Regions from separate parts of the Mesorhizobium sp. M0800 genome, predicted to be linked through region 2. Evidence: predicted binding sites of a transcription regulator. Region 2 holds the regulator's gene; each other region holds the start of a gene.
What was found. The regulator HrcA, encoded in region 2, represses chaperone genes, less so after heat shock. The targets are predictions, from matches to a motif close to GTTAGCACTCNCNNNNNGNGAGTGCTAAC.

Region 1 (4,152 bases), on a different contig from region 2:
AGACGCTGGATCGTTTCGAGGCTGTGACCCGCGATCGACGAGCCGCAGCCTTGATCGTCGAGCCGCTGGTGCTGGGCGCCGGCGGCATGCTGATGTATCCAGCATCGGTTCTGGCCGAATTGAAGAAGATCACTGAGGCCTCCGGCTCGCTGCTGATCGCCGACGAGGTGATGACCGGCTGGGGACGCACCGGAACCATGTTCGCCTGCGAGCAGGCATCGATTTCTCCAGATATCCTGTGCACCTCCAAAGGCTTGACCGGCGGCACCATCCCGCTGGCCGTAACGCTTGTCACCGATGCCATCTTCCGGGCGCACTATTCCGAGGACCGGAAGAAGACGTTTTTCCATTCGAGCTCCTACACCGCCAATCCGATTGCCTGTGCGGCAGCACTCGCCAATGTCGAGATCTGGCGCGACGAGCCAGTGGCCGGGCGGATCACGGCCTTGAGCGTGATGCAGGCCGTCGGGCTTAGACGCTTTCGGGACAATCCATATTTTGCCGACTGTCGAGCCACGGGAACGATCGCGGCGCTCGACCTGCGAACCGGTTCCGCAGGTTATCTCGCCGAGATTGGTCCGAAGCTGCGCGCTTTCTTCCTCGAGCGCGGACTGCTTGTGCGCCCGCTCGGCAATGTCCTCTACCTTCTGCCACCCTATTGCATCGCAGGCGACGAGCTCGAACGACTCTATGACGCCATCGAGGAGGCCGGGGAACGCTTCGGGTCCAGGCCATGAGCAAGTCGTCGCGCATTCTCGGACTTGGCCATCACGTGCCTGGGCGCAAGGTGGCCAATGCCGAGATCGAGAGCAATCTCGGCCTCGAGCCGGGCTGGATCGAAAGGCGTACCGGAATCCGTTCGCGCTTCTGGGCAACGGACGAAGACACGCTGTCTGGCTTGGCCACGCAAGCCGGCGACATGGCTTTGGCGAACGCCGGTATTGCGCGCCACGACATCGGTCTGCTGTTGCTTGCCACCTCGACGCCCGACCATCTTCTGCCGCCAAGCGCGCCGCTGGTCGCACACAAGCTTGGCCTTGGCCGCGCAGGCGCGGTCGATCTGACCGGCGCCTGCGCCGGCTTCATCTATGCGCTCATGTTTGCGGACGGGTTCACCCGCCTGCATGGCAAACCAGCGCTGGTCATCGCCGCCAACATCCTCAGCCGCCGCATCAATCCAGCCGAGCGCGCGAGCTCAGTCTTGTTCGCCGATGCCGCCGGCGCCCTGGTGATCGGTCAGTGCGATGATGCTGATCGGGGCATTCTCGGTGCCTCGGTGGCTTCGGACGGCTCGCGCTACGGGCTGATCCAGATTCCCGCAGGAGGAAGCAACACGCCGTTCCATGGCGACCTCGACCTCGGGCAGACCCGGATGACGATGACCGACGGGCCCGAAGTGTTCGCAAAGGCCGTCGAGATGATGACCGATTGCTCGACAACCGCGCTAGCCACTGCGGGAGTGCGGCCACACAATGTCGGCCGGTTTGTGCCGCATCAGGCCAATACTCGGATTTTCGGCGCGGTCGGAAGAAACCTCGGCATTGCGGACCAAGCAATTGTCAAGACGATTGCCGAATACGGCAACTCTTCGGCCGCGACGGTCCCGCTGTCGCTCTCGCTCGCCAACCAGATGAAGCCATTCCAGCCAGGAGAGAAAATCCTTCTGGCGGCGGCGGGTGCGGGTCTCAGCGGCGGCGCTCTCGTGGTTGGAATCTAGCCGGCCGGCTCACGCGCGCAGGATTGGTCATGAATGGCAATAGGAGCAACAGAACCAATGCCAAAATGGCCTTCTGAAGCTCGACATGACCAAGCTGACGCAGCACGACCCGTGCGAGCCTCTGGATGAGTTCAAATGCAACACCCGTTGCACCAATCGTACCATCTGAATAAAGCTCAATTACAAAGGGTGAGCCGCCCCATATATGTCGGATACCCGACATTGTTCACATAAAAGGCTCGATGCTTACACGCTCTTTGCTGGCTGCTCTTTGCTGTCTTCTCTTTTCTCTTTGCTCTTTGCTCTTCCGTCTTGACTAGCAGGAGCCTGCGGCTTATCTCATTGCCGCGTTAGCACTCGCTTCGGCTGAGTGCTAGGCATGCTCCGGCAACGGAGCACCGTTCAACATCCGCACCAAGGAAATCCAAAAATGGCAAAGTCGAATTTCCGGCCGCTGCATGACCGCGTGGTCGTACGCCGGGTCGAATCCGAATCCAAGACCGCCGGCGGGATCATCATCCCGGATACGGCGAAGGAAAAGCCGCAGGAAGGCGAGATCATCGCCGTCGGCTCCGGCGCTCGCGACGAAGCCGGCAAGCTGGTCCCGCTGGACGTCAAGGCCGGCGACCGCATCCTGTTCGGCAAGTGGTCGGGCACCGAAGTCAAGCTCAATGGCGAAGACCTTCTGATCATGAAGGAATCCGACATTATGGGCATCATCGGCTGATTATCGGCCTCACCGTCAACTGAATTTCGGGCTTGATCGCAAGCCCCTGCCAGGAGCTAAAAAATGGCTGCCAAAGACGTAAAATTCTCCCGCGACGCCCGCGAGCGCATGCTTCACGGCATCAACATCCTCGCCGACGCGGTGAAGGTGACCCTCGGTCCCAAGGGCCGCAACGTCGTCATCGACAAGTCGTTCGGCGCACCGCGCATCACCAAGGACGGCGTCACCGTCGCCAAGGAAATCGAGCTTGAGGACAAGTTCGAAAACATGGGCGCGCAGATGGTCCGCGAAGTTGCTTCGAAGACCAACGACATCGCCGGCGACGGCACCACCACCGCGACCGTTCTGGCACAGTCGATCGTCCAGGAAGGCCACAAGTCGGTTGCCGCCGGCATGAACCCGATGGACCTCAAGCGCGGCATCGACCTCGCCGTCGCCGACGTCGTCGCGGCTCTCGGCAACGCTGCCAAGAAGATCAAGACCTCCGAGGAAGTTGCCCAGGTCGGCACGATCGCCGGCAATGGCGATGCTTCGGTCGGCTCGATGATCGCTGAAGCGATGCAGAAGGTCGGCAATGAGGGCGTCATTACCGTCGAGGAGGCCAAGACCGCCGAGACCGAGCTGGAAGTCGTCGAAGGCATGCAGTTCGACCGCGGCTATCTCTCGCCCTACTTCGTCACCAACGCCGACAAGATGGTTGCCGAGCTCGAGGACGTCTACATCCTCCTGCACGAGAAGAAGCTGTCCAACCTCCAGGCGATGCTGCCGGTTCTCGAAGCCGTCGTGCAGACCTCCAAGCCGCTGCTCATCATCTCGGAAGACGTCGAAGGCGAGGCTCTGGCCACGCTGGTCGTCAACAAGCTGCGCGGTGGCCTGAAGATCGCCGCCGTCAAGGCGCCGGGCTTCGGTGATCGCCGCAAGGCCATGCTGGAAGACATCGCCATCCTCACCGGTGGCCAGGTCATTTCGGAAGACCTCGGCATCAAGCTCGAGAATGTCGGCCTCAACATGCTCGGCCGCGCCAAGAAGGTGTCGATCTCCAAGGAGAACACCACCATTGTCGACGGCGCCGGCAAGAAGGACGAGATCCAGGGCCGCGTTGCCCAGATCAAGCAGCAGATCGAAGAGACCACGTCGGACTACGACAAGGAGAAGCTGCAGGAACGTCTGGCGAAGCTCGCGGGCGGCGTCGCGGTGATCCGCGTCGGCGGCGCGACGGAAGTCGAAGTCAAGGAAAAGAAGGACCGCGTCGACGACGCCCTCAACGCGACCCGCGCGGCCGTGGAAGAAGGCATCGTTGCAGGCGGCGGCGTCGCACTGCTGCGCGCTTCGGCCAACATCAAGGTCACCGGCGTCAATGCCGACCAGGCTGCCGGCATCAACATCGTTCGTCGTGCACTGCAGGCTCCGGCCCGTCAGATCGCTTCGAACGCAGGTGCGGAAGCTTCGATCGTTGCCGGCAAGATCCTCGACAACAAGGGCGCGACCTACGGCTACAACGCCCAGACCGGCGAATATGGCGACATGATCGCCATGGGTATCGTCGATCCGGTCAAGGTCGTGCGCACTGCCCTCCAGGACGCGGCCTCGGTCGCCGGCCTGCTCGTCACCACCGAAGCCATGATCGCGGAGGCTCCGAAGAAGGAGTCAGCTGGCGGCGGCATGCCTGGCGGCATGGGCGGCGGCGGTATGGGCGGCATGGGCGGTA
Region 2 (4,152 bases):
GCGCGAATTTCTGGAAGGCGCGGGCACGGTGCGACAATGCGGTTGGCTGGCCGGGCTTCCAGCCATGCTTTTCCTCCGCGCTCATCTCGCCGAAGGTCTTTTCGAACCCATCGGGCAAGAACACCGGATCGTAGCCGAAGCCGAGCTCGCCGCGCGGCGGCCATACCAGCGTGCCCTCGACCTCACCGCGAAAATATTCCGCCTGGCCATCGGGGAAGGCCAGGCAGATGACCGCGACAAAGCGGCTCTTGCGCTGGGCAGGCGTGATCGCGCCAACTTCCTGCAAGGCCATTTCCGTGCGCTGCATGGCCATGCCGAAGTCGCGGGAGCCGTCCGGCGTCTCGGCCCAGTTGGCGGTGTAGACGCCGGGTGCGCCGTCGAGCGCATCGACACACAGGCCGGAATCGTCCGACAGCGCCGGCAATCCAGTGGCCTTGGCGGCGGCCAAGGCTTTTATGAGGGCGTTCTGCTCGAAAGTGGTGCCGGTCTCGTCCGGCTCCGGCACGCCGTATTCCTTTGCGGACTTCGCTTCTATGCCGAATGGCGCCATCAGATCGGCGAATTCCCGCAATTTACCGGCGTTATGGCTGGCGACGACGATCTTATGCCCGTCAAGCGAATGAACAGTTGGCGAATGCATCAGATGCCCCAGATTCTTGGCTCGGCGAATTCGATCGAATTGCCCGACGGGTCGCGAATATAGATCGAGCGGCCGCCCTGCGGCCATTCGAACTCGCTTTCGATGGCGATTTTCTTCGCCTCAAGATGCGCTTTCCAGCGTGGGATTTCATCCGCGCTTGCGGCGAAGCAAAGATGGCCCTGGCCGACCGCGCCATGCGGCGGTACTTTGAGCTTGGCGTCGGCCGGCGGCGGCACTTTGGTCGCCTCGGCATTGAACATAAGCAGTACGCTGTCGCCGCAGCGGAAGAAGAGATGCCTGCCATCGACCTTGCCGAGCAGATCGAGCCCGAGCACGCCCGAATAGAACCGTTCCGCGGCAGCAAGGTCCGTCACGTAGAGTGCTGATTCCAGGATTGCAGAAGGAGTCACAGGATCGCCAATCTCATCAATATTGACCGCAGCTAAGCCACCGCCATTTGCTGCAAGCTGACCAGGCGCTGAATACCTTTCTTGGCGAGCCCCATCAGCGCCGCGAACTGCTCTTCCGAGAACGGCTCGCCCTCGGCCGTGCCTTGGATCTCGACGATGCCGCCCTTGCCGGTCATGACGAAATTGGCGTCGGTGCCGGCCGAGGAATCCTCGATATAGTCGAGGTCGATGACCGGCTGGCCATCATGGATGCCGCAGGAGATCGCCGCAACGTGATCCTTCAGCACCTTGCCCAGGCTCGCCATCTGGCGGGCTTCCATCCAGCGCAGGCAGTCGTAGAGCGCCACCCAGCCGCCGGTGATCGAAGCGGTGCGCGTGCCGCCGTCGGCCTGGATCACGTCGCAGTCGACGGTGATCTGCTGCTCGCCGAGCGCCTGCAGATCGACCACGGCGCGCAGGGAGCGGCCGATCAGCCGCTGGATTTCCAGCGTGCGGCCGCCTTGTTTGCCGGCCGAAGCCTCGCGGCGCATGCGCTCGCCGGTCGAACGCGGCAGCATGCCGTATTCCGCCGTCACCCAGCCCTTGCCGGAGTTGCGCATCCAGCCCGGCACCTTTTCCTCCAGGCTGGCCGTACACAGCACATGCGTGTCGCCGAACTTCACCAGGCACGAGCCTTCCGCATGCTTGGAGACGCCGCGCTCGAAGGAGATGGGGCGCATTTCGTCGAATTGGCGTTTGGAAGGGCGCATTCAGGCTTCTTTCTTTCTTCGGAATCTTGGCCGGGGAATCTTGGCCGGCTTGTAGCCGCACGGGGCGTGAGGCGCAAAGGAAAATGGACCGGTTGCGCCGACACCGCGGAAGTCTATATCTTCGGGGCGGAGGTTTTTGGCTCGAAATGACAAAGGCAGTCGATCCCGGTTTGCAGTCGCACGTGCTCCCGTCGCACGCGCTGCAATCGCCCGCGCTTCAATCGCTCGACATGCGTTCGCGCGACATCTTCCGGCGCATCGTCGATTCCTATTTGAGGGATGGCGAGCCGGTCGGTTCGCGCAGCCTGTCGCGCATCCTGCCGTCGTCGCTGTCGCCGGCCACCATCCGCAACGTGATGAGCGACCTTGAGCATCTCGGCCTGATCTATGCGCCGCACATTTCGGCTGGCCGGCTGCCGACCCAGGCAGGCCTGCGCTTCTTCGTCGATGCTTTCATGGAACTTGGTGACCTCTCCGACGAGGAGCGCCGCACCATCGAGGCCCAGGTGCGCGCCTCCGGCTCGGGCGCGACGCTGGAGCATATGCTGACCGAGGCCAGCCAGATGCTGTCCGGCATGTCGCGCGGCGCCGGCCTCGTGCTCGCCGCCAAGAATGAGGTGGCGCTTAAGCACATCGAATTCATCCAGCTCGAGCCGACCAAGGCGCTGGCCGTGCTGGTCTCGCAGAACGGCGACGTCGAAAATCGCGTCATCGATCTGCCCCCCGGCATCACCATCTCGCAATTGCACGAAGCCTCCAACTTCCTCAACGCCCATATCCGCGGTCGCACCCTGGCCGAGGCGCGGGTCGAGATCGCCCGCATCAAGGAAGAGACCAGGGCAGCCCTCGACACGCTGTCGCAGGATCTGGTCGAGAAGGGCCTGGCGGTCTGGGCAGGCGCTGAAAGCGGCGTGCCTGGGCGGCTTATCGTGCGCGGCCGCGCCAATCTCCTGGAAAACGTCACTGCCCAGGCCGACATAGAATTGCTGCGGCATCTGTTTGAGGATCTGGAGACGCAGGATGGGCTGATCCAGCTTCTCGACCTCGCCGAGGCAGGCCCAGGCGTGCGCATATTCATCGGTTCGGAAAACAAGCTGTTTTCGCTGTCTGGCTCCTCGCTGGTGGTGGCACCCTATCGCGACAAGGACGCGCGCGTCGTCGGTGCGCTCGGCGTCATCGGGCCGACGCGGCTGAATTATGCGCGCATAGTACCGATGGTCGACTATACCGCGCAGCTGATTTCGCGCATGCTGAGCTAGGAGCCGCCGCGGGCCTGCCGCAAGGAGGAGAAAAGAATGGCGCTGGAATCGTTCAAGGCCCAGATCAGTCTGCTGCTCGAAGAAATGATCAACCAGCCAGAGGATCAGCACGAGGTGCAAGAGCAATTGCGCGAGAAGCTGCAAGAGATGCGGGCGATGGGTTTGCCACTGCCGGCCGATCTGGTCGCGCTGGAAAAGCGCCTCGACGACGACTTTTACGCCTCTGGCAACTGAACGGGTTCGGCTTCAAATCCTCGTGTGCTGGACGGCCGCTTGGAACGATCAATACCTGATGCCGTTTGCCCTGTTCGAGGCGAATCCCGGAGGACGTTGATGATCCGATCTGGCGGCTTTGCGGCCGTTGCCGCTGCCCTCCTTGTTGCGACACCGGCAGCCGCCCAGCAGGCGGACCAGAATGTGCTCAAAGGCGAAGCCGCGTTTGGCGATTGGCACGCCGACAGGCCTGGCGTCCGACGCCTGATTGGACCGCGAGACATGCCGGCAGCCGACCCCGCCCAATCCGCTTCGAACGGCGCCGGCGTGGCGGAACGGCCCGAAAGCGCCAAGCCAGAATTGCCGTCGGGCTTTTCGGCTGAAATGATCGCATCAGGCATCGTCAATCCACGTGTCGTGCGCGTCGCTCCGAATGGCGACCTGTTTGTTGCCAACAGCCATGCCGAACAAATACGCGTCTATCGTCTCGCCGAGGGCAGCGCCAAGCCCATCGAGAAAGCGATCTTCGCCAAGGGGCTCAATTATCCCTACGGCATCGCCTTCTATCCGCCAGGAGACAAACCGCAATGGGTTTATGTCGCGAACAGCGACAGCATCGTCCGCTTCCCCTATCGCGATGGCGACCTGAAGACATCCGGCAAACCAGAAACCATTGTCGCCCAAATCCCGTCGGGTGGTCACACGACCCGCGACATCGCCTTCTCGCAGGACGGCAAAACGCTTTATTTGTCGGTTGGCTCCGCCTCGAACGTCGCCGAGGATATAGGCAAGGAGCCGGATAGCGGCCTCGACGCCTGGGCCAAATCAAAGCCGCTCGGGGCGGTCTGGGGCTCCGAGGACGGCCGTGCCGATGTGCTCGC
Region 3 (4,152 bases), on a different contig from region 2:
TGGTTGGATTAGAAATCCATGCCGCCACTCAAGCCCGCTTGCGGGCTTGAGCAACTTGAGTCCATGGGCGTGCTTTATGGACTTCTTAGAAGTCCATGCCACCCATGCCGCCCATGCCGCCGCCGCCCATGCCGCCAGGCATGCCGCCGCCAGCCGACTCCTTCTTCGGAGCCTCCGCGATCATGGCTTCGGTGGTGACCAGCAGGCCGGCGACCGAGGCCGCGTCCTGCAGAGCCGTGCGCACAACCTTGACCGGATCGACGATACCCATGGCGATCATGTCGCCATATTCGCCGGTCTGGGCGTTGTAGCCGAAGGTTGCCCCCTTGTTCTCAAGGATCTTGCCGGCAACGATCGATGCTTCCGCACCGGCGTTGGCCGCGATCTGGCGGGCCGGAGCCTGCAGCGCGCGACGCACGATGCTGATGCCCGCGGTCTGGTCGGAGTTGGCGCCGGTTGCCTTGATGCTCAGCGAAGCGCGCAGCAGTGCGACGCCGCCGCCGGGAACGATGCCTTCTTCGACGGCCGCGCGGGTCGCGTTGAGGGCGTCATCGACGCGGTCCTTCTTTTCCTTGACTTCCACTTCGGTCGCACCGCCGACGCGGATGACGGCAACGCCGCCCGCCAGCTTGGCGAGACGTTCCTGCAGCTTCTCCTTGTCGTAGTCCGAGGTGGTCTCCTCGATCTGCTGCTTGATCTGGGCGACGCGGCCCTGGATTTCGGCCTTCTTGCCGGCGCCGTCGACGATGGTGGTGTTCTCCTTGGAGATCGACACCTTCTTGGCGCGGCCGAGCATGTTCAGGCCGACATTCTCGAGCTTGATGCCGAGGTCTTCGGAAATGACCTGGCCACCGGTGAGGATGGCGATGTCTTCCAGCATGGCCTTGCGGCGATCACCGAAGCCCGGCGCCTTGACGGCAGCGATCTTCAGGCCGCCACGCAGCTTGTTGACGACCAGCGTGGCCAGGGCCTCGCCTTCGACATCTTCCGAGATGATGACCAGCGGCTTCGAGGTCTGCACGACGGCCTCGAGGATCGGCAGCATGGCCTGCAGGTTGGAGAGCTTCTTCTCGTGGAGAAGAATGTAGGCGTCTTCCAGATCCGCAACCATCTTCTCGGCGTTGGTGACGAAGTAGGGCGAAAGATAGCCGCGGTCGAACTGCATGCCTTCAACGACTTCAAGCTCGGTCTCGGCGGTCTTTGCTTCCTCGACGGTGATGACGCCCTCATTGCCGACCTTCTGCATCGCTTCCGCGATCATCGAGCCGACCGACACGTCGCCATTGCCGGCGATGGTGCCGACCTGGGCAACCTCTTCCGAGGTCTTGATCTTCTTGGCGTTCTTGATCAGCGTCGCGACGACGTCGGCGACGGCGAGGTCGATGCCGCGCTTGAGGTCCATCGGGTTCATGCCGGCGGCAACCGACTTGTGGCCTTCCTGGACGATCGACTGTGCCAGAACGGTCGCGGTGGTGGTGCCGTCGCCGGCGATGTCGTTGGTCTTCGAAGCAACTTCGCGGACCATCTGCGCGCCCATGTTTTCGAACTTGTCCTCAAGCTCGATTTCCTTGGCGACGGTGACGCCGTCCTTGGTGATGCGCGGTGCGCCGAACGACTTGTCGATGACGACGTTGCGGCCCTTGGGGCCGAGCGTGACCTTCACCGCGTCGGCGAGGATGTTGACGCCGCGCAGCATGCGCTCACGAGCGTCGCGGGAGAATTTTACGTCTTTGGCAGCCATTTTTAGCTCCTGGCAGGGGCTTGGATTGAGCCCGAAGATTTAAACGAGGGTGAGGCCGATATTCAGCCGATGATGCCCATGATGTCGGATTCCTTCATGATCAGAAGGTCTTCGCCATTGAGCTTGACTTCGGTGCCCGACCACTTGCCGAACAGGATGCGGTCACCGGCCTTGACGTCCAGCGGGACGAGCTTGCCGGCTTCGTCGCGGGCGCCGGAACCGACGGCGATGATCTCGCCTTCCTGCGGCTTTTCCTTAGCCGTATCGGGGATGATGATCCCGCCCGCGGTCTTGGATTCGGATTCGACCCGACGAACGACCACGCGGTCATGAAGCGGGCGGAACTTCGACTTTGCCATTTTTTATTCCTCGATGAGAATGGTGAGAACAGTTCCTCCGTCCGGCGGCGCCGGACATGTGGTTAGCACTCATCTTGGGGGAGTGCTAACGTGGCGCTGAAATAGGCTGGCAACTCGCGCGAGTCAAGGCGCCCGGTGAGCATCATCAGGACAATTGCTTCAAATGGATACTTGACTAAGTCAACTAAATCGCTGATCTTGCCGGGAGGAGGATGCCATGACCATTCATGATCACCCAGGCAAGGAGCGGATCGACGCGGTGCGGGCCTTCAACCGCTTCTACACCCGCCAGATCGGGCTGCTCGACGAAGGGCTGCTGAAAAGCACCTTCTCGCTGACCGAGGCGCGGGTGCTCTATGAGCTGGCGCATCGCGATGGCCTGACCGCCACCGACCTTGCGCGCGATCTCGGCCTCGATGCCGGTTATCTCAGCCGGCTGCTGAAGAGGTTCGAGGAGCGTGATCAGGTCGAGCGCGCCACGATCGAGGCGGATGCGCGGCGCTCGTCGATCGCGTTGACCAAGGCCGGGCGGCAGGCCTTCGCGCCGCTGAACCAGGGTTCGCACGACCAGGTCGCGGCTTTGCTCGAACGGCTTTCGGTTGCCGAACAGGACAAGCTGGTCAAGGCCATGCAGACAGTGCAGCGTTTGCTGGGCGGAAGCGCCGAGCCCAAAATTCCCTATATGCTGCGGCCCCTGCAAGTCGGCGACATCGGCTGGATCATTCATCGCCAGGGCCTGCTCTACGCGCAGGAATATGGCTGGGACGAAACCTATGAAGCGCTGGTCGCCGAAATCCTCGGTGCCTTCGTCAAATCCTTCGATCCGAAATGGGAACGCAGCTGGATCGCCGAGCGGGAAGGGGAGGTCGTCGGCTCGGTCTTCGTCGTGCGCCAGTCGGACGCGGTGGCGAAGTTGCGCCTGCTCTATGTCGAGCCGTCGGCGCGCGGCCTCGGCATCGGCAAGCGGCTGGTCGAGGAATGTATCGGCTTCTGCCGCGCCACGGGTTACAGGACACTGACGCTGTGGACCAACGGCGTGCTCGCCGCCGCTCGCCACATCTATGAGGCTGCGGGCTTTAAATTGACCAACGAGGAGCGCCACCATTCCTTCGGCAAGGATCTGGTCGGCCAGAACTGGAATTTGGAGCTGTAGCAGCGCCGCAGAATTTCGAGCATCGGCCTGGGGCGGTCGCTCAGGTCGCAGGCTTAATGTTTTGGTTCAAGCGAAAGAAATTGGTGGGATCATACTTGTTCTTTAGTGCGGCCAACCTCGGATAATTCTCGCCGTAAGCCGCCAGAACCCGATCAGTGCCCTCTTCGCCGAGATTATTCGCATAGACGCCGCCGGTCGAGAACGGTCTCATTGCATCCCACAGGTCGCGCGCCCATCGGATGTGCGTTTCGTCGTCAGACGGATTGTCCCAGATCGATATCGGGAAGCAATCGTAAAGTGCATCTCTGTTGGCGTAGGGCGTTCCGTCCATCGGTACTCGCGAGATGGCGCCGCCAACCTGCTGCAGGACTAGAAGCGATTCGCTGGGTGCTGTCATGTAAGCCGCTACCATGGTATCGATCGCCTGATCTGTGATTTCGCGCATGAACTGCGCCTTCCAGTAGTAGCGCCGCCCGCGCGGAAAGAGGCTGTCCCCGGCCGATTGGATTTGAAGATAGGGGACAGGAGCAATCCGGCGCTCAACTGGCGTGCCATACTCTCTCAGAGGTTGAATGATTTGCTGGCCTTCGTCGAGTGGGCCGATGTAGCACGCCGATATGCTGAAGAAGCGTTCGCCCGAGGGCGCCGTCACAAGTGCTGCATCCAGGCTCAGCTCATCCGGGGCGCCGCTCGAGAACGCACGATAGAACCGCATCGCTTCGCGTGCCTCTTCGTAGCGGTATAGCATCGATCCCGCGATGAGGAGCGGACCCACGGGATGGAGCTTGTATTCGAAGGTGGTGACTATTCCGAAATTGCCGCCGCCGCCCCGAATGCCCCAGAACAAATCTGCATTTTCGGCCGCGTTTGCCGTGAGCAACCGGCCGTCCGCCGTCACG

Region 1: a site for HrcA is predicted at 2,067-2,095, ahead of groES (co-chaperone GroES). Genes of this name have one in related genera too.
Region 3: a site for HrcA is predicted at 2,162-2,190, ahead of groES (co-chaperone GroES). Genes of this name have one in related genera too.

Annotation. Positions count from the first base shown of each region.
Region 1 is NZ_JAMYOZ010000019.1:12,307-16,458, forward strand. Features, by position in the region: gene NKI18_RS21065 (adenosylmethionine--8-amino-7-oxononanoate transaminase) at 1-737, shown strand, start outside; gene bioZ (3-oxopimeloyl-[acyl-carrier-protein] synthase BioZ) at 734-1,717, shown strand; gene groES (co-chaperone GroES) at 2,148-2,444, shown strand; gene groL (chaperonin GroEL) at 2,508-4,152, shown strand, end outside.
Region 2 is NZ_JAMYOZ010000029.1:51,716-55,867, reverse strand. Features, by position in the region: gene rdgB (RdgB/HAM1 family non-canonical purine NTP pyrophosphatase) at 1-640, opposite strand, end outside; gene NKI18_RS26330 (VOC family protein) at 640-1,050, opposite strand; gene rph (ribonuclease PH) at 1,083-1,799, opposite strand; gene hrcA (heat-inducible transcriptional repressor HrcA) at 1,946-3,058, shown strand; gene NKI18_RS26315 (hypothetical protein) at 3,095-3,292, shown strand; gene NKI18_RS26310 (PQQ-dependent sugar dehydrogenase) at 3,392-4,152, shown strand, end outside.
Region 3 is NZ_JAMYOZ010000007.1:145,486-149,637, reverse strand. Features, by position in the region: gene groL (chaperonin GroEL) at 86-1,741, opposite strand; gene groES (co-chaperone GroES) at 1,804-2,100, opposite strand; gene NKI18_RS12010 (bifunctional helix-turn-helix transcriptional regulator/GNAT family N-acetyltransferase) at 2,318-3,253, shown strand; gene NKI18_RS12005 (FAD-binding oxidoreductase) at 3,294-4,152, opposite strand, start outside.